One region of the Streptomyces sp. NPDC001568 genome, then DNA from elsewhere that is predicted to be linked to it. Evidence: riboswitches for the same ligand, from Rfam matches in the RefSeq annotation. Region 1 holds a riboswitch; the other holds the start of a gene.

Region 1 (6,954 bases):
ACTGCCGACGCGAACCGTGCCGCTGGGGTGCGCCGGCATCACCTCCTGCGCGCAGTGCCCGGCCGTCACCACCCACTGCGGAGCGATCAGGGCCCCACCGCACATGGCGTCCATGGAGCCCTCGCCGTCCCCCGGGGTCATCGGGATCGCCACCATGAACGGGTACGGCTCGGAGGAGTCCGTTCCGCGCACGATCGCCTGGGCTCCGGTGCCCGTCGCCGCCGTGTACAGCACGGCGACGGCCCCCACGGCCACCGCCCGGGTCAGCAGCCGGCGTCCCGGCCGGGGCCGGGCGGCTTGCTGTCGGTGCTGAGCGGGCAGTGGGGCGGAACCAGCCATGACGGGCACTTTCGAACGGGGGCAGGTGGATGATCGGACCGAGTGCTTCCGGTCGCGTTCCCTCTTCCCTGTCCACGGCGCCCTACACCTCCGGAAGGCAGGTCACAGCCTCCGGTACGTCCCCTCCGCCGCGGAATCGACGTGCACCACGTGCCGGCCGACACGCACCACGTGGTGGTCCGCGCCGGCCCAGGAACCGGTGGCGCCGTCGGCGTCCGGAAGCGGGGTCCAGACCTCCAGGAAGGTGCTGCCGTCCGGGTTGGTGCCCCGTTCGACGAGGTTGGCGCCCTCCCACCGGAAGGTGCCGGCGTCCTCGCCGGGTTCGCCCGTGAGGTGGTGGAAGCGCACCTGCGAGCCGTCGAAGGAGGTCGTACCGGCGAAGCCCCGGCTGTCGGCGTAGTACCGCCCGGCCTGCAGCCACACCACCTCGCGGTCCTCGACCAGGGGTCCACCGTCGCGGCTGATGCCGCGCCGGAGCCAGGCTCCGCGCTCGGGCACCGGAACGCCGGGGCCGCCCGGGGCCCGGCCCGTCGGCTCAGGTCCGGTCATGGGCGGCGGGGTCGTCCAGGGCGGTCAGCATCAGCGGTACGTTGCCGCGTACGGCCTGCGAGTAGGGGCAGACCGCGTCGGCCCGGTGCAGCAGTGGCCGCAGGTCCGCCGCCCGCCACCCCGGCAGGCCGACGGTGAGGGCCACGGCGAGGCCGTAGCCCGCGGGCGTGTCGGTGGTGCCGAGCCGCACCTCGCAGGCCACCCGCGCGGCGGAGGCGTCCGCCCCGTACTCGGCGGCGACCTCCGCGAGCGCGGAGGTGAAGCAGGCGGCGAAACCGGCCGCGAACAGTTGCTCGGGGTTGGTCGTACCGGGCACCTTCTTGCGCGGCGGGGCCAGGCGCAGGTCCAGGCGCCGGTCATCCGTGTGGACGGAGCCGCTGCGGCCCCCGACGGCATGCGCGGTCGTCCGGTACAGACTGCTGGTGAGTGGCACGGTCATCGCGGGTCGGCCCATCCTGCTCGACGAGGACGCCGCCCGGGTGCGGACGGCGTTCGGCGCCGCTCGTGCGGCACCTCGCGCGTCGTCGTGCGTAACCGGGTACGGCGCATCTCGTCCGGGGTCGTGGGTCCGACCGCCGGAAAATCTAGCAACGGCGACCGTGCCCCGGGGTGGCGCCGGCGGTGACGTTCCTCACCCGCCGGCGGCCCGGCCCGGCCCCGGGGCCGCGTGCCGGTGCCGACTGCGGTACGCCCCCGGCGGCATGCCCTCCCACCGGGTGAAGGCCCGGACCAGGGCCGTCGCGCCGCTCAGACCGACCAACGGGGCGATCCGGTCGAGCGGCAGGGCCGTGGTCTCCAGCAGGCGCCCGGTCCGGTCGCGGCGGGCGGCGTCGAGCAGTTCGCGCCACGACGTGCCCTCGGCGTGCAGGGCCCTGCGCAGGGTTCGGACGCCGATGTTGAGGGCCTCGGCGGGGCCCTCGGGGCCCACGTCCGCGAGCACGGCGTGCTCCAGCCACCGCCGTACCCGCGCGGCCGTGGTGACCTCGGCGGTCAGCCGCTCCAGCAGCCTTTCGGCGTAGGCCCGGTGGAGGGCGTCGAGCGCCGGATCGTACAGGGGACGGCGCCGGTCGAGGTCCTCGTTGCCGACCGTGATCGCGTTCTCCGGAGCGTCGAAGGCGACGGGGCAGCCGAGGACGCGGACGTACGGTTCGGCCGCGCCGACGCGGGGATGGGTGAACGACACGGCCAGCGGCGCCCAGTCGTCGCCGGCGATCCAGCGGGCCGCCCGCACCATGCTGCTGACGACCGCCTCCACCTGCTGGGGGTGCATGGCCGCCGGTTCGACGGTCGGCCGGTAGCGGATCCGGCTGTCGGCGCCGCGGCGGTGCAGGGTCACCGTGCCCGCCTGGCTCACCAGGGGGTGGTAGCGCTCGGCCGCCAGGGCGGCGTCGCCGAGGCCGGCGCAGGTCAGGACGAGGTGGCCGAGGATGTGCAGGTCTTCGGGCCTGATCCGGTCGCCCACGAGGAGCCCGGTGTGCGGGCCGGCGTCCGGGGCGCCGAGCACCGCGTCCCACAGGGCCCGCATCTCGCCGAACTCCAGCCGGTCCGTGGGCAGCGCCCGGGCCGTCGGCCCGCCGGCGCCCTGCGCCGAGCCGCTGAGGACGGCGCGGGCGTAGCTCGCGGTGACGGAGGGCGGCTCGGTGGTGGACACGGCCGCCAGTCAATGCGGGCGCACCACCCCCGTCAACACCGTGGCCGCGCGCCCGCTCCGGGTCGGGTCGGGTCGGGTCGGGGGTGCCGGGCCGGCCCGGGGGGTCAACGGAGTGGCCGCCCCGGTGCATGACGGGGCGGCGATCGGCTCCTATCGTCGACCCCGGAACCCGGGGAAGCGCACTGCCCTGATCACCGTCGCGTCCTGCCGCCGACCGCGGCCGCATCCCGGAGGAATACATCGTGATTCTCTTCCTGCTCCCCGCGGGCGACTACGACCCGACCGAGGCCGCGGTGCCCTGGGCCGCGCTGCGGGACGCCGGCTTCGAGGTGCGGTTCGCGACCCCCGGCGGGCAGGTCGCGCTCGCCGATCCCCGGCTCACGGACCTCGGCTTCTCCTGGCTGTCGCCCTGGCTGATGACCCGTCGCACCGAGCTGGCCGCCTACCGCAGGCTGACCGAGGACCGCTGGTTCCTCGCCCCCTCCTCGTACGCCGACGTCGACCCGGCCACGATCACGGGCCTGTTCGTGCCCGGCGGCCACGCGACCGGCATGCGGACGCTGTTGGAGGACGCCACCGCCCAGCGGCTGTTCGCCCGGGTCTTCACGCAGGGGCTGCCCGTGGGCGCCGTGTGCCACGGCGTGCTGCTGGCCGCCCGGGCCGAGGATCCCGCCACCGGACGCTCGGTCCTGCACGGTCGGCGGACGACGGCCCTGACGTCCTTGCTGGAGTTGACCGGCTGGAACCTCACCCGGCTCTGGTTGGGCCGCTACTACCGTACGTACCGCACGACCGTGCAGCGGGAGGTCACCGCGGCGCTCGCCGATCCGAGCCACTTCCGCGCCGGCCCACCGCTGCCCCTGCGCGACACGGCCGCCCGCCCCGGGCGGGGCTTCACCGTCACGGACGGCAACTACGTCTCGGCCCGCTGGCCCGGTGACTGCCACCGCCTGGCGGCGGACTACCTGGCCCTGGTCCGCGCCCACGCGTCGGGCGCGGCGCGCCCGACCGGCTGAGGCCGACCCGTGCCCCGGGCACCGGCGGGTCGCCGGCCGGCCGCCCGGGCGGGCCGGGCGCGCTCGTTCGGCCGAACCGGATCCGGGCACATGGTCGTATCCCGTGCTTACCTTCCTTCATGGATATCTCCGCAGGACGTCCGTACCCCCTCGGCGCGACCCACGACGGCTCGGGGACCAACTTCGCCCTCTTCTCCGACTGCGCGCAGAAGGTGGAGCTCTGCCTGATCGGCGAGGACGGCGGCGAGCTGCGGATCGCGCTTCCTGAGGTGGACGGCGGCGTGTGGCACGGCCGGGTGGCCGATGTCGGCCCCGGACAGCGGTACGGCTACCGCGTCCACGGGCCCTGGAACCCGGACGAGGGCCTGCGGTGCAATCCGGCCAAGCTGCTGCTCGACCCCTACGCGCGGGCCGTCGACGGCCAGATCGACGGTGACCCGTCGCTCAGCGGGCACCACAGCACGGACCCGGGCCGTCCCGACGACCGCGACAGCCTGGGCCACGTCCCGCTCGGCGTCGTGACGGACGGGGAGTTCGACTGGGAGGGGGACCGTCCACCGGGGCACGCGTTCCACGACTCGGTCATCTACGAAGCCCACGTCAAGGGGCTGACCCGCCGCCACCCCGAGGTCCCCGAAGAGTTGCGGGGCACGTACTCCGGGGTCGCTCACCCGGCCGTCATCGCACACCTGCGGGCGCTCGGCGTCACCGCCCTCGAACTCATGCCGGTGCACCAGTTCACCCAGGACGGCTTCCTCGTGGACCGGGGCCTGTCGAACTACTGGGGGTACAACACCATCGGCTTCTTCGCCCCGCACCACGCCTACGCGGCCGGCGGAAGCCTCGGGGGCCAGGTCCGCGAGTTCAAGTCCATGGTCAAGGAGCTGCACCGGGCGGGCATCGAGGTCATTCTCGACGTGGTCTACAACCACACGGCCGAGGGCAACGAGCAAGGACCCACGCTGTCCTTCCGCGGCATCGACAATCCGTCCTACTACCGCCTGGTCGACGACAGTCCCGCCCACTACTTCGACACGACCGGCACCGGCAACAGCCTCCTGATGCGGCATCCCGCCGTCCTTCAGCTGATCATGGACTCGCTGCGGTACTGGGTCACCGAGATGCACGTGGACGGGTTCAGGTTCGACCTCGCGGCCACCCTGGCCCGCCAGTTCCACGACGTCGACAAGCTCTCCGCCTTCTTCGACATCGTCCACCAGGACCCGGTCATCAGCCGGGTCAAGCTCATCGCCGAACCCTGGGACATCGGGGAGGGCGGCTACCAGGTCGGCAACTTCCCCGCCCTGTGGAGCGAGTGGAACGGGCGCTACCGCGATGCCGTCCGCTCCTTCTGGCGGGGGGACGAAGCCGCCCTGCCGGAGTTCGCCGCCCGAATCGCCGGCTCCGCCGATCTCTACCAGTCCGACCGCAGGCGCCCCCGCGCTGGCATCAACTTCATCACCGCGCACGACGGTTTCACCCTGCGCGACCTGGTCTCCTACAACGACCGCCACAACGAGGCCAACGGCGAGGACGGCCGCGACGGCGACGCGGACAACCGCTCCTGGAACTGCGGTGCGGAGGGCCCCAGCGACGACGAGGAGATCCGCCGCCTACGGGCCCGGCAACAGCGCAACATGATGGCGACCCTCTGCCTCTCCCTGGGTGTGCCCATGATCGCCCACGGCGACGAGCTGGGCCGCACGCAGGACGGCAACAACAACGTCTACTGCCAGGACAACGAACTCTCCTGGGTGGATTGGGAACTCGAATCCGAACACACCGAGCTGCTCGCGTTCACCCGGAGGGCGTTGGCCCTGCGCCGCGCCCAACCCGTCCTGCGCCGGCGGCGCTTTCCGCAGGGCGCGCCCACGGACGCGGCCGCACCGGTCGCCGACATCGTCTGGCTCCGCCCGGACGGCATGAGCATGACGCAGGAGGACTGGGACCGCTCCGACGCCCGCAGCATCGGCGTCTACCTCTGCGGGGACCGCCTCACGGCGGACGGCGACCCCGCCCCCGAGCCACCGGACTCGCTGCTGCTGATGTTCAACGCCTCGGCCGAGGAAACGGCCTTCCGCCTCCCGCCCGCCACGTACGGGGAGACCTGGAGCGTGGCCCTCGACACCGCCCTCGACGGGGACGACGCACAGGACGAGACGGAGCTCAAGGCGACGGCGACGACCGTCCTGACCGCCCGCAGCATGCGCGTCCTGCGCCGCCCGGGCAGAAGGCCGTGAGGACGGATCCCTACGCGTACGCGCCGTCGTCCGGCTCGTCCCGCTCGTCCGGTTGTACTTCGACCACGTGCATCGCGGCCTCTTCCGCGCCGGCCGCGCCGCCGTCGATGCCGTGGTCCTCGGCGACGAGTTCCTTGGTGGTGTTGGGGTGCGCGCCCTCGTCCGGAGCGGTCAGCCGGCCCGCGCGCACCGTGCCGGCCTCGGCGTCCCACAGTTCTCCGTCGCCCCCGGGCAGGTCACCCAGCCCGTCGCCCGGATCAGGGGCCGTCTCGGGCACCTCCTGGGCCAGCCGCTGGTCCAAGGACTCGCCCTCACGCTGCTCTGCGGCGGTCGTACCGTACTTCGTCACGCCCAGCGGCTTCTCCGGCGGGGAGTAGCCCTCGTCCAGCATGTCGTCGTACGTCCGCTCCCCCACGGCGTTCTGCAGGTCCAGCGGCGCCGCGTCCTGCTGCTCCTCGTTGCCACCGGTCGGCTGGTACACGTCGTCCGCCGTCTGCTGCTGGTCGCTCATGGCATTCACCCGTCCCGTTCGGTCCGCCCGGCGCTCCTGGGGCTCGCCTCGTCAGCGGCCTCGCCGCCCCCGCCGTCTCCCGTTCCCTCGACGATCGCGTCCTGCGCCTCCTCGCGGGCGGCGCGGTCTCCGCTCTCCCCGGGCGCCTCGGAGGGCGGGGTCGGCTTGCGGTGCTGCTGCTTCTCGCTCATGGGGCGTCCCTTTCGTCCGGACGTACGTACCGTTCAAGCCGTTCAAGCCCGCTCGACAGCCGGGCCCGGCCGGCATGCGCGGGGACCCACCGCCGAGACTGGGCGCCTACCCCGCATCGCCCCCCGCAAGCGGCACCGGCCGGCCCGACCCGCCCTCCGGGCCGGACCGCCCCCGCGATGGACGGTGACGCTTCGTGCTCGGCTGCCGCCGCATTCCCGCTTGGGTGACGTCCTGTCGGAAACCGGACGGTTCTCCTGCCGCTGGGTTGGGTCGCCAACAAGGTTGCTGCTCCGAGGAGTTGGATCGAATGGGTGACGTGGTGCGCATCGGTTCCCGAGCGAGCAGGCCGGCCAGGGCCCAGGTCGCGGAGTGGCTCGCTCCGATCGCCGAGCGGTTTCCCGAGGTCACGTTCAAGCGGGAGACCATCCTGGAAGGCGGCGACCAGGATCGGGTGAC
Region 2 (6,954 bases), on a different contig from region 1:
AGCCCCTCCCACGCGCGGTTGCGGACCGGCCCGTCGAACCCCACGGGCCCACCCGCGCCCGCGTCCGTGCCGGGACCGTCCTCGACGACGCCCGTTGCCTCAGCCACCCTGGACCACCACCTTCCGCGTCGCCGCCGCCTGCATCAGCCGGCCCGCGCCCAGCAGGACCAGCGCCCATCCGGCCTGGAAGCCCAGCGCCCCTGCCGCTCCGCCGGCCCCGGAGTGCGTGCCGAGCAGGACGTCGAGCGGGACCTGGAGCATCGCCGCCCAGGGCAGGGCCCGCGCCACGTCCCCGAACGCGCCGGGGAACACCGTCAGGGGCAGCACCATCCCGGAGAAGAAGATGGTCACCACGGTGGCCATCAGGTTGATCCCGGTGCCGTCCAGCAGCCAGAACGCGGCCAGCCCGAGCAGGTAGCGCACCGCGAAGCTGACGGTCAGCCCGAGCGTGAGGGACACCAGGAACAGCAGCCAGCGCACCGGATCAACGGGCAGCGCCAGCGGGAAGGCGAGGGCGCCGGCGATGAGCGGCACCACCCCGCGCCCCAGCAGTTGGAAGGCGGCCCTCCCGAGGTCGGAGGCGAGCCACCACAGTTGGAGGTCCGCCGGCCGGTACAGGTCGACGGCGATGTCCCCCGTGCGGACCCGTTCCTGGAGCTCCTCCTGGAAGCCGCCCCCGATGAGCGCCGCGGCAGCGAGCACGGACTGGCTCACCCAGACGAAGGTGAGGGCCTGCGCCTGGTCGTAGCCGCCGAGGCCCGGCCGTTCGTCCCACAGCGCGACGTACGTGTAGGCGACGATGAATCCGAACACGGTGTTGGTGAACACCCCCGCGGCCGTCGCCGTTCCGTAGGCCGCGTAGCGCCGGAAGCCGCCCGCCGCGACGGCCCCGTAGAGCAGCGCTCTCTGACGCACCGTATCCCCTCCGTTTTCCCCATCGTTCCTACGTCGGCCAAAGCGCGCGAGCTTAGTGCGGAGGGGCGAGCCACGCGACCGATTTATGCCCGTCCGGCGCGGATGCACCGGCCATCGGGTAGACACCATGAGGTACGGATGTGGATATTTCGCACAGCCCCGAGGAGTCCCGGCGATGAGCGACCAGTCACCACCACCGGGCTGGACGCCTCGCGATCCGGACACCCCCGGGGGCAAGCCGACGGAGCCCGCCGTCGAACGGGCTCCCCGCGAGGCCGGCGCCGGCGGACGGGCCACAGGCAAGGGCGGTCGTCGGCGCACCGGTTGGCGGCGCGCCCTGCCGACCTGGCGGATGCTGCTGGGCTCCCTCGTGCTGATCGGGCTGCTGTTGGGCGGCGCCTTGGTGGCCGGGTACCTGCTGGTGGACATCCCGCCGGCGAACGCGGCCGCCACCGCGCAGTCCAACGTGTACCTGTACGCGGACGGGTCGCAGCTGGCCCGTGACGGCGAGGTCAACCGGGTCAACGTGCCGCTCTCACAAGTGCCGCTGACGGTCCAGGAGGCCGTACTGGCGGCCGAGGACCGGGACTTCCACTCCGAGCGGGCGGTGGATCCCAAAGCGATGGTCCGCGCCGCCTGGAACACCGTCACCGGGAAGGGCAAGCAGTCCGGCTCGACGATCACCCAGCAGTACGTCAAGAACTACTACCTGGGCCAGGAACAGACGGTGAACCGGAAGGTCAAGGAGTTCTTCATCGCGATCAAGCTCGGTCGGGAGAAGTCGAAGGACTACATCCTGGAGGGCTACCTGAACACCAGCTACTTCGGCCGCAACGCCTACGGGATCCAGGCCGCCGCCCAGGCCTACTACGGCAAGGACGTCAACCGGCTGACCACCGCCGAGGGCGCCTACCTGGCGACCCTGCTCAACTCCCCCAGCGCCTTCGACGTCGTCGCGCACCCCCGCAGTCGGGACCGGGCCGTCGCCCGCTGGAACTACGTGCTCGACGGCATGGTGAAGAAGGAGTGGATGGACCCGGCGGAGCGGGCCGCGGCGCGGTTCCCCGAGCCCGGCAGGATCCGTCCGGCGTCCGGCCTGTCAGGCCAGCGCGGGTACCTGGTGGAGGCCGTCAAGGACTACATCACCGAGCGCGGGATCCTCGACGACAAGACCCTCGCGGAGGGCGGCTACCGGATCACCACGACGATCGACAAGCGCCGTCAGGCGGCGTTCGTCGACGCCGTGCGGACCGAGATGGTGGACGACCTCGACCCGGCCGCCCGCCCGGCGGACCGGCTGGTGCGGGCGGGCGGGGCCTCCATCGATCCGGCCACCGGCAAGGTCGTGGCCCTGTACGGCGGCATCGACTACACGAAGCAGTACGTCAACAACGCGACCCGGCACGACTACCAGGTGGCCTCCACCTTCAAGCCGTTCGTCTTCGCCGCCGCCGTGGAGAACGACTCCCGCACCCAGGACGGCCGGCGCATCACCCCGAACACGGTCTACAACGGCGACAACAAGCGCCCGGTGGTCGGCGGCCGGATCCGCTTCGCCCCCGAGAACGAGGGGCAGGTCTCGTACGGGAACATCACCGTCAACACGGCGACCGACCTGTCGGTCAACACGGTGTACGCGCAGATGGCCGTGGACGTCGGCGGGGAGAAGGTCAAGCAGACGGCGATCGCCCTGGGCATCCCGAAGAGCACCCCGAACTTCGACGCGGGCCCGGCCATCGCCCTGGGCACCATGCAGGCGAGCGTCCTGGACATGACGCAGGCGTACGCGACCCTCGCCGACCACGGCCGGCGCACCCCGTACACCTTCCTGGAGAAGATCACCAAGGACGGGGACACCGTCGGGCTCCCCGACCGCACCCCGGAGCAGGCCGTCAGCCGCGAGGCCGCCGACACGACGACGTCCATGCTGGTCAGCGTCGTCGACAACGGCACCGGTACGGCCGCCCTGGCGGCGGGCCGGCCGGCGGCGGGCAAGACGGGCACGGCCGAACTGGACCGCTCGGCCTGGTTCGCGGCGTACACCCCCGACCTGGTCACGGTGGTGTCGATGATGGGCCAGGACCCGGACACGGGCACCCTCCAGTCCCTCTACGGGGCGCTCGGCGAGCGGCGCATCGGAGGCGGCGGCTATCCGGCGCGGATCTGGGCGGCCTACACGAAGACGGCGCTGGAGGCCTCGGACCCCGTGGACTTCGACCTCGAACTCCAGCGGGGCGCCTCGCGGCCGCAGCAGCCGGACGTCACGCAGCCGCCGGACGGCTTCCCCCCGGACCCGGACACCCCGCCGACGGGCGGCCGGACGGACGGCGGTCGCACCGACGGCGGGCAGACGGACGGCGGCCGGACCGACGGGGGCCGCAACCAGGGCGGCCAGACCGATGGCGGCCGGGCGGACGGCGGCCGGAACCAGGGCGGTCAGACGCAGGGCGGACAGACCGACGGAGGCCGGACCGACGGGGGCCAAACCAACGGCGGCCAGACGGACGGCGGCCAAACCAACGGGGGCCAAACCGACGGAGGTCAGACCGACGGCGGCCAGACGGACGGAGGCCAAACCAACGGCGGCCAGAACACCGGCGGCGACACCCAGGGCGGCGCCTTCGGCCGCCGGCCCCCGGCGGACTACCTCGAATGAGACCCGGCCGGGCCCGTACGGGACGGGCCCGGCCGGCCCCGTACGACACCGGTCCGGCTCAGTGGCCGGAGGTGGCCTTCAGCCCGACCACCGCGACCAGCAGCAGGCAGATGAAGAAGATCCGGGCGGCGGTGACGGGTTCCCCGAGCACCGCCATGCCGAGCACCGCGGCCCCGGCCGCGCCGATGCCGACCCAGACGCCGTACGCGGTGCCGATGGGCAGCGTCTTGGCGGCGTAGGACAGCAGGACCATGCTGGCGACGATCCCGGCACCGGTGAACACGGACGGCCACAGCCGGGTGAAGCCCTCGGTGAATTTCATGCCGATCGACCAGCCGACTTCGAGCAGACCGGCGATGAGAAGAAGAACCCAGGCCATGACAGGCACCTCCGGGACGAGACGGAAACGGGGGTGCGTCGTCTTTGCGTCCTGCAACCCGGTACGGCGCGTCTCGTCGGGGGTTCCCCTCCACCGTAGCAAAGGGGCAGCACGAAGGGCCGGTGACCTCGGCCACCGGCCCCAGGGTCCGACAGGGTGAAACTCGGGATCCGACGGAGGCCCGGTACGGGCCCACCGGATCCCGGATCAGGGATACCGGATCAGGGATGCCGGATCAGAGGTAGAGCCCGGTGGAGTCCTTCGACCCCTCCAGCCGCTCGGCGGCCACCGCGTGCAGGTCCCGCTCGCGCATCAGGACGTACGTCGCCCCGCGCACCTCGACCTCGGCCCGGTCCTCCGGGTCGTACAGCACCCGGTCGCCCGGCTCCACGCTCCGTACGTTCTGTCCGACGGCGACCACCTCGGCCCAGGAGAGCCGCTTGCCCACGGCCGCCGTCGCCGGGATCAGGATCCCGCCGCCGGAGCGGCGCTCGCCCTCGGGCAGGTCGGACTTCACGAGCACGCGGTCGTGCAGCATGCGGATGGGCAGCTTGTCGTGGGTGGTGTTCTCGCTCACGCCCCGAACCTACCTGCCCCGCTCCGCCCCGTCCGCCGGTGGGTGCTCACCGCTTGCGGCGCGCCGACACCACGAGGAGCCCGACCACACCGACGGCGAGCAGCGCCACGGGCACGATGCGCTCGATGCGCGGCGCCCCGTCCTCGTGGCGCAGGCCGTCCTTGACGTCGGTGACAAGCCGGTTGACGGCGACGAAGGCCCGTCCGGCGGTCTGGTCGACCGTCGAGGCGACCCTCGCCTTCGCGTCCCCGACGATCGTCTTCGGGTGCATGCGCACGCCGATCTCGTCGAGGGTCTCGGCGAGCTGCTCGCGGCGGCGGACGATGTCCGCCTCGATCTGAGCGGGGGTCCTGGCTTCCGGCACCGCGCTGCCTCCGTCGTTGTGTCGTCTGTGGCGTGATCCGTCGTGGACAGTCTGTCAGCTCCGTCAGCTTAGGCTCATGACGTACCGATCCCCTCCCGAGGAGACTGTTGAGATGAGCGAGCGACTCCAGCCGGGCGACACCGCCCCCGCCTTCACCCTGCCCGACGCGGACGGCAACGAGGTCTCGCTGGCCGACCACAAGGGCCGCAAGGTGATCGTGTACTTCTACCCCGCGGCCCTGACGCCGGGCTGCACCAAGCAGGCCTGCGACTTCACCGACAACCTGGACGCCCTGGCCACCGCCGGGTACGACGTCATCGGCGTCTCCCCCGACAAGCCGGAGAAGCTCGCCAAGTTCCGCGAGCAGGAGAACCTGAAGGTGACCCTGGTCGGGGACCCGGAGAAGGAGACCCTGACGGCCTACGGCGCCTTCGGCGAGAAGAAGCTGTACGGCAAGACGGTGACCGGGGTCATCCGTTCCACGGTGGTCGTGGACGAGGAGGGCAAGGTCGCGCACGCCTTCTACAACGTGAAGGCGACCGGCCACGTAGCGAAGATCATCAAGGACCTGGGCATCTGACCCGCCCCACCCCTTCGACGCAGCGGCCCGCACCCAACCGGTGCGGGCTGCTCCGTTCATCGGAGGTCGATCACGTCAACGGCGACTCGAGCGACGACCGCCGGGACGATCTGCGACTGCGCTGCCCCAACTGCCATGCCGTCACCAGGACCTGGTGCCGCGACCGCAAACGGGCGCGGCCCACCCAGTAGAGTGGCGGGAGCGCGAGCGCCCGTACTCCAAGCGGCTAGAGAGAATGGCTTTAGGTGCCATGTGTTGTCGGTTCGAGTCCGACCGGGCGTACCAAGGATGAACACCCGCCGCCCGTGATCCACTGGCGGCGGGTGTTTTGCGTCGCGTCAGCCCAGCAGCTCCCTGATCACCGGGACCAGGGCGCGGAAGGCCAGGCCGCGGTGGGAGATGGCGTTCTTCTCCGCCGCCGTCAGTTCCGCGCAGGTCCGCGACTCGCCCAGGGGCTGGAGGATCGGGTCGTAGCCGAAGCCGCCGCCGCCCTCGGGTGCGTGTCGCAGGGTGCCCAGGAGGCGACCCTCGACGACGCGTTCGGTGCCGTCCGGCAGGGCCAGGGCCGCCGCGCAGAAGAAGTGGGCTCCGCGGTGCTCGTCGGCGATGTCGCCGAGCTGGGCGAGCAGCAGGTCGAGGTTGGCCTTGTCGTCGCCGTGGGAGCCGGCCCAGCGGGCGGAGAAGATGCCGGGGGCGCCGTTCAGGACGTCGACGCACAGGCCGGAGTCGTCCGCGACGGCCGGTAGGCCGGTGGCCCGGGCGAGGGCGTGGGCCTTGAGGAGGGCGTTCTCGGCGAAGGTGACGCCGGTCTCCTTGACGTCCGGGATGTCGGGGTACGCGTCCGCGCCGACCAGCTCGTGCGGCAGGCCGGCGTCGGACAGGATGGCGCGGAGTTCGGTGACTTTGCCCGCGTTGCGGGTGGCCAGGATCAGGCGGCTGGGCGTCGAGGTCATGCCCTCATTATTCCGGGCCGCCGGACGGCTCAGCCCGGGGTGCAGACCTTGGAGATCTCCGAGGCGGCGTCGGCGACCGGCTTGATGTCCGGATTGACGTTGCCGCCCTCCAGGGAGGTGCGGACGTTCTGCACGGCCGTGGTCATCGAGTCGATGGCCTTGCCCAGGTCGGCGTTGTCCGTCTGGTCGCCGATCTTCTTCAGGCTCGCGTCGATCGAGTTCAGCGCGTTCTGGGCCTCCTGCGGGCTGTTGCCGGCCTGCGAGACGGCCTGCTGGAGGTCGTTGGCGCTGTCGGCGATGGCCACCGCCGTGTTGGCGCAGTCCATCGCCGTAGATATCGCGTCGCAGGAGGTCAGGGCCGGGACGGTGAGCGCGGCGGCCAGCGCCACGGCGGCGATGCGGAACTTCGGCTTCATTTAGGGGTCCCCCCACAACTCGGATACATGGACGGGCGCACGGCTGTGACACCGTGCGCCCGTACTTGCTCGGACGCGGTTGCGCGCCCGGTGGTTCTGCGCGGACTACGGAGC

Evidence for each region. A riboswitch is a leader RNA that binds a small molecule or an ion and turns the genes downstream of it on or off. The one in region 1 is predicted to bind guanidine.
Region 2: it holds a riboswitch for guanidine, as region 1 does, so the genes downstream of both, ACFY0I_RS25610 (multidrug efflux SMR transporter) here and ACFY0I_RS32420 (Ohr family peroxiredoxin) in region 1, are expected to answer to the same signal.

What each region holds. Positions count from the first base shown of each region.
Region 1 is NZ_JBIAVF010000021.1:81,486-88,439, reverse strand. Features, by position in the region: gene ACFY0I_RS32430 (S1 family peptidase) at 1-339, opposite strand, end outside; gene ACFY0I_RS32425 (hypothetical protein) at 442-888, opposite strand; gene ACFY0I_RS32420 (Ohr family peroxiredoxin) at 875-1,327, opposite strand; guanidine-III (ykkC-III) riboswitch at 1,404-1,467, opposite strand; gene ACFY0I_RS32415 (AraC family transcriptional regulator ligand-binding domain-containing protein) at 1,520-2,539, opposite strand; gene ACFY0I_RS32410 (type 1 glutamine amidotransferase domain-containing protein) at 2,782-3,555, shown strand; gene glgX (glycogen debranching protein GlgX) at 3,675-5,795, shown strand; gene ACFY0I_RS32400 (DUF5709 domain-containing protein) at 5,806-6,306, opposite strand; gene ACFY0I_RS32395 (hypothetical protein) at 6,312-6,497, opposite strand.
Region 2 is NZ_JBIAVF010000014.1:115,429-122,382, reverse strand. Features, by position in the region: gene ACFY0I_RS25625 (ABC transporter permease) at 1-107, opposite strand, end outside; gene ACFY0I_RS25620 (ABC transporter permease) at 100-915, opposite strand; gene ACFY0I_RS25615 (transglycosylase domain-containing protein) at 1,091-3,571, shown strand; gene ACFY0I_RS25610 (multidrug efflux SMR transporter) at 3,630-3,950, opposite strand; guanidine-III (ykkC-III) riboswitch at 3,983-4,061, opposite strand; gene ACFY0I_RS25605 (co-chaperone GroES) at 4,186-4,527, opposite strand; gene ACFY0I_RS25600 (DUF3618 domain-containing protein) at 4,574-4,891, opposite strand; gene bcp (thioredoxin-dependent thiol peroxidase) at 5,004-5,471, shown strand; tRNA gene ACFY0I_RS25590 (tRNA-Leu) at 5,679-5,756, shown strand; gene rdgB (RdgB/HAM1 family non-canonical purine NTP pyrophosphatase) at 5,810-6,424, opposite strand; gene ACFY0I_RS25580 (hypothetical protein) at 6,454-6,840, opposite strand; gene rph (ribonuclease PH) at 6,946-6,954, opposite strand, start outside.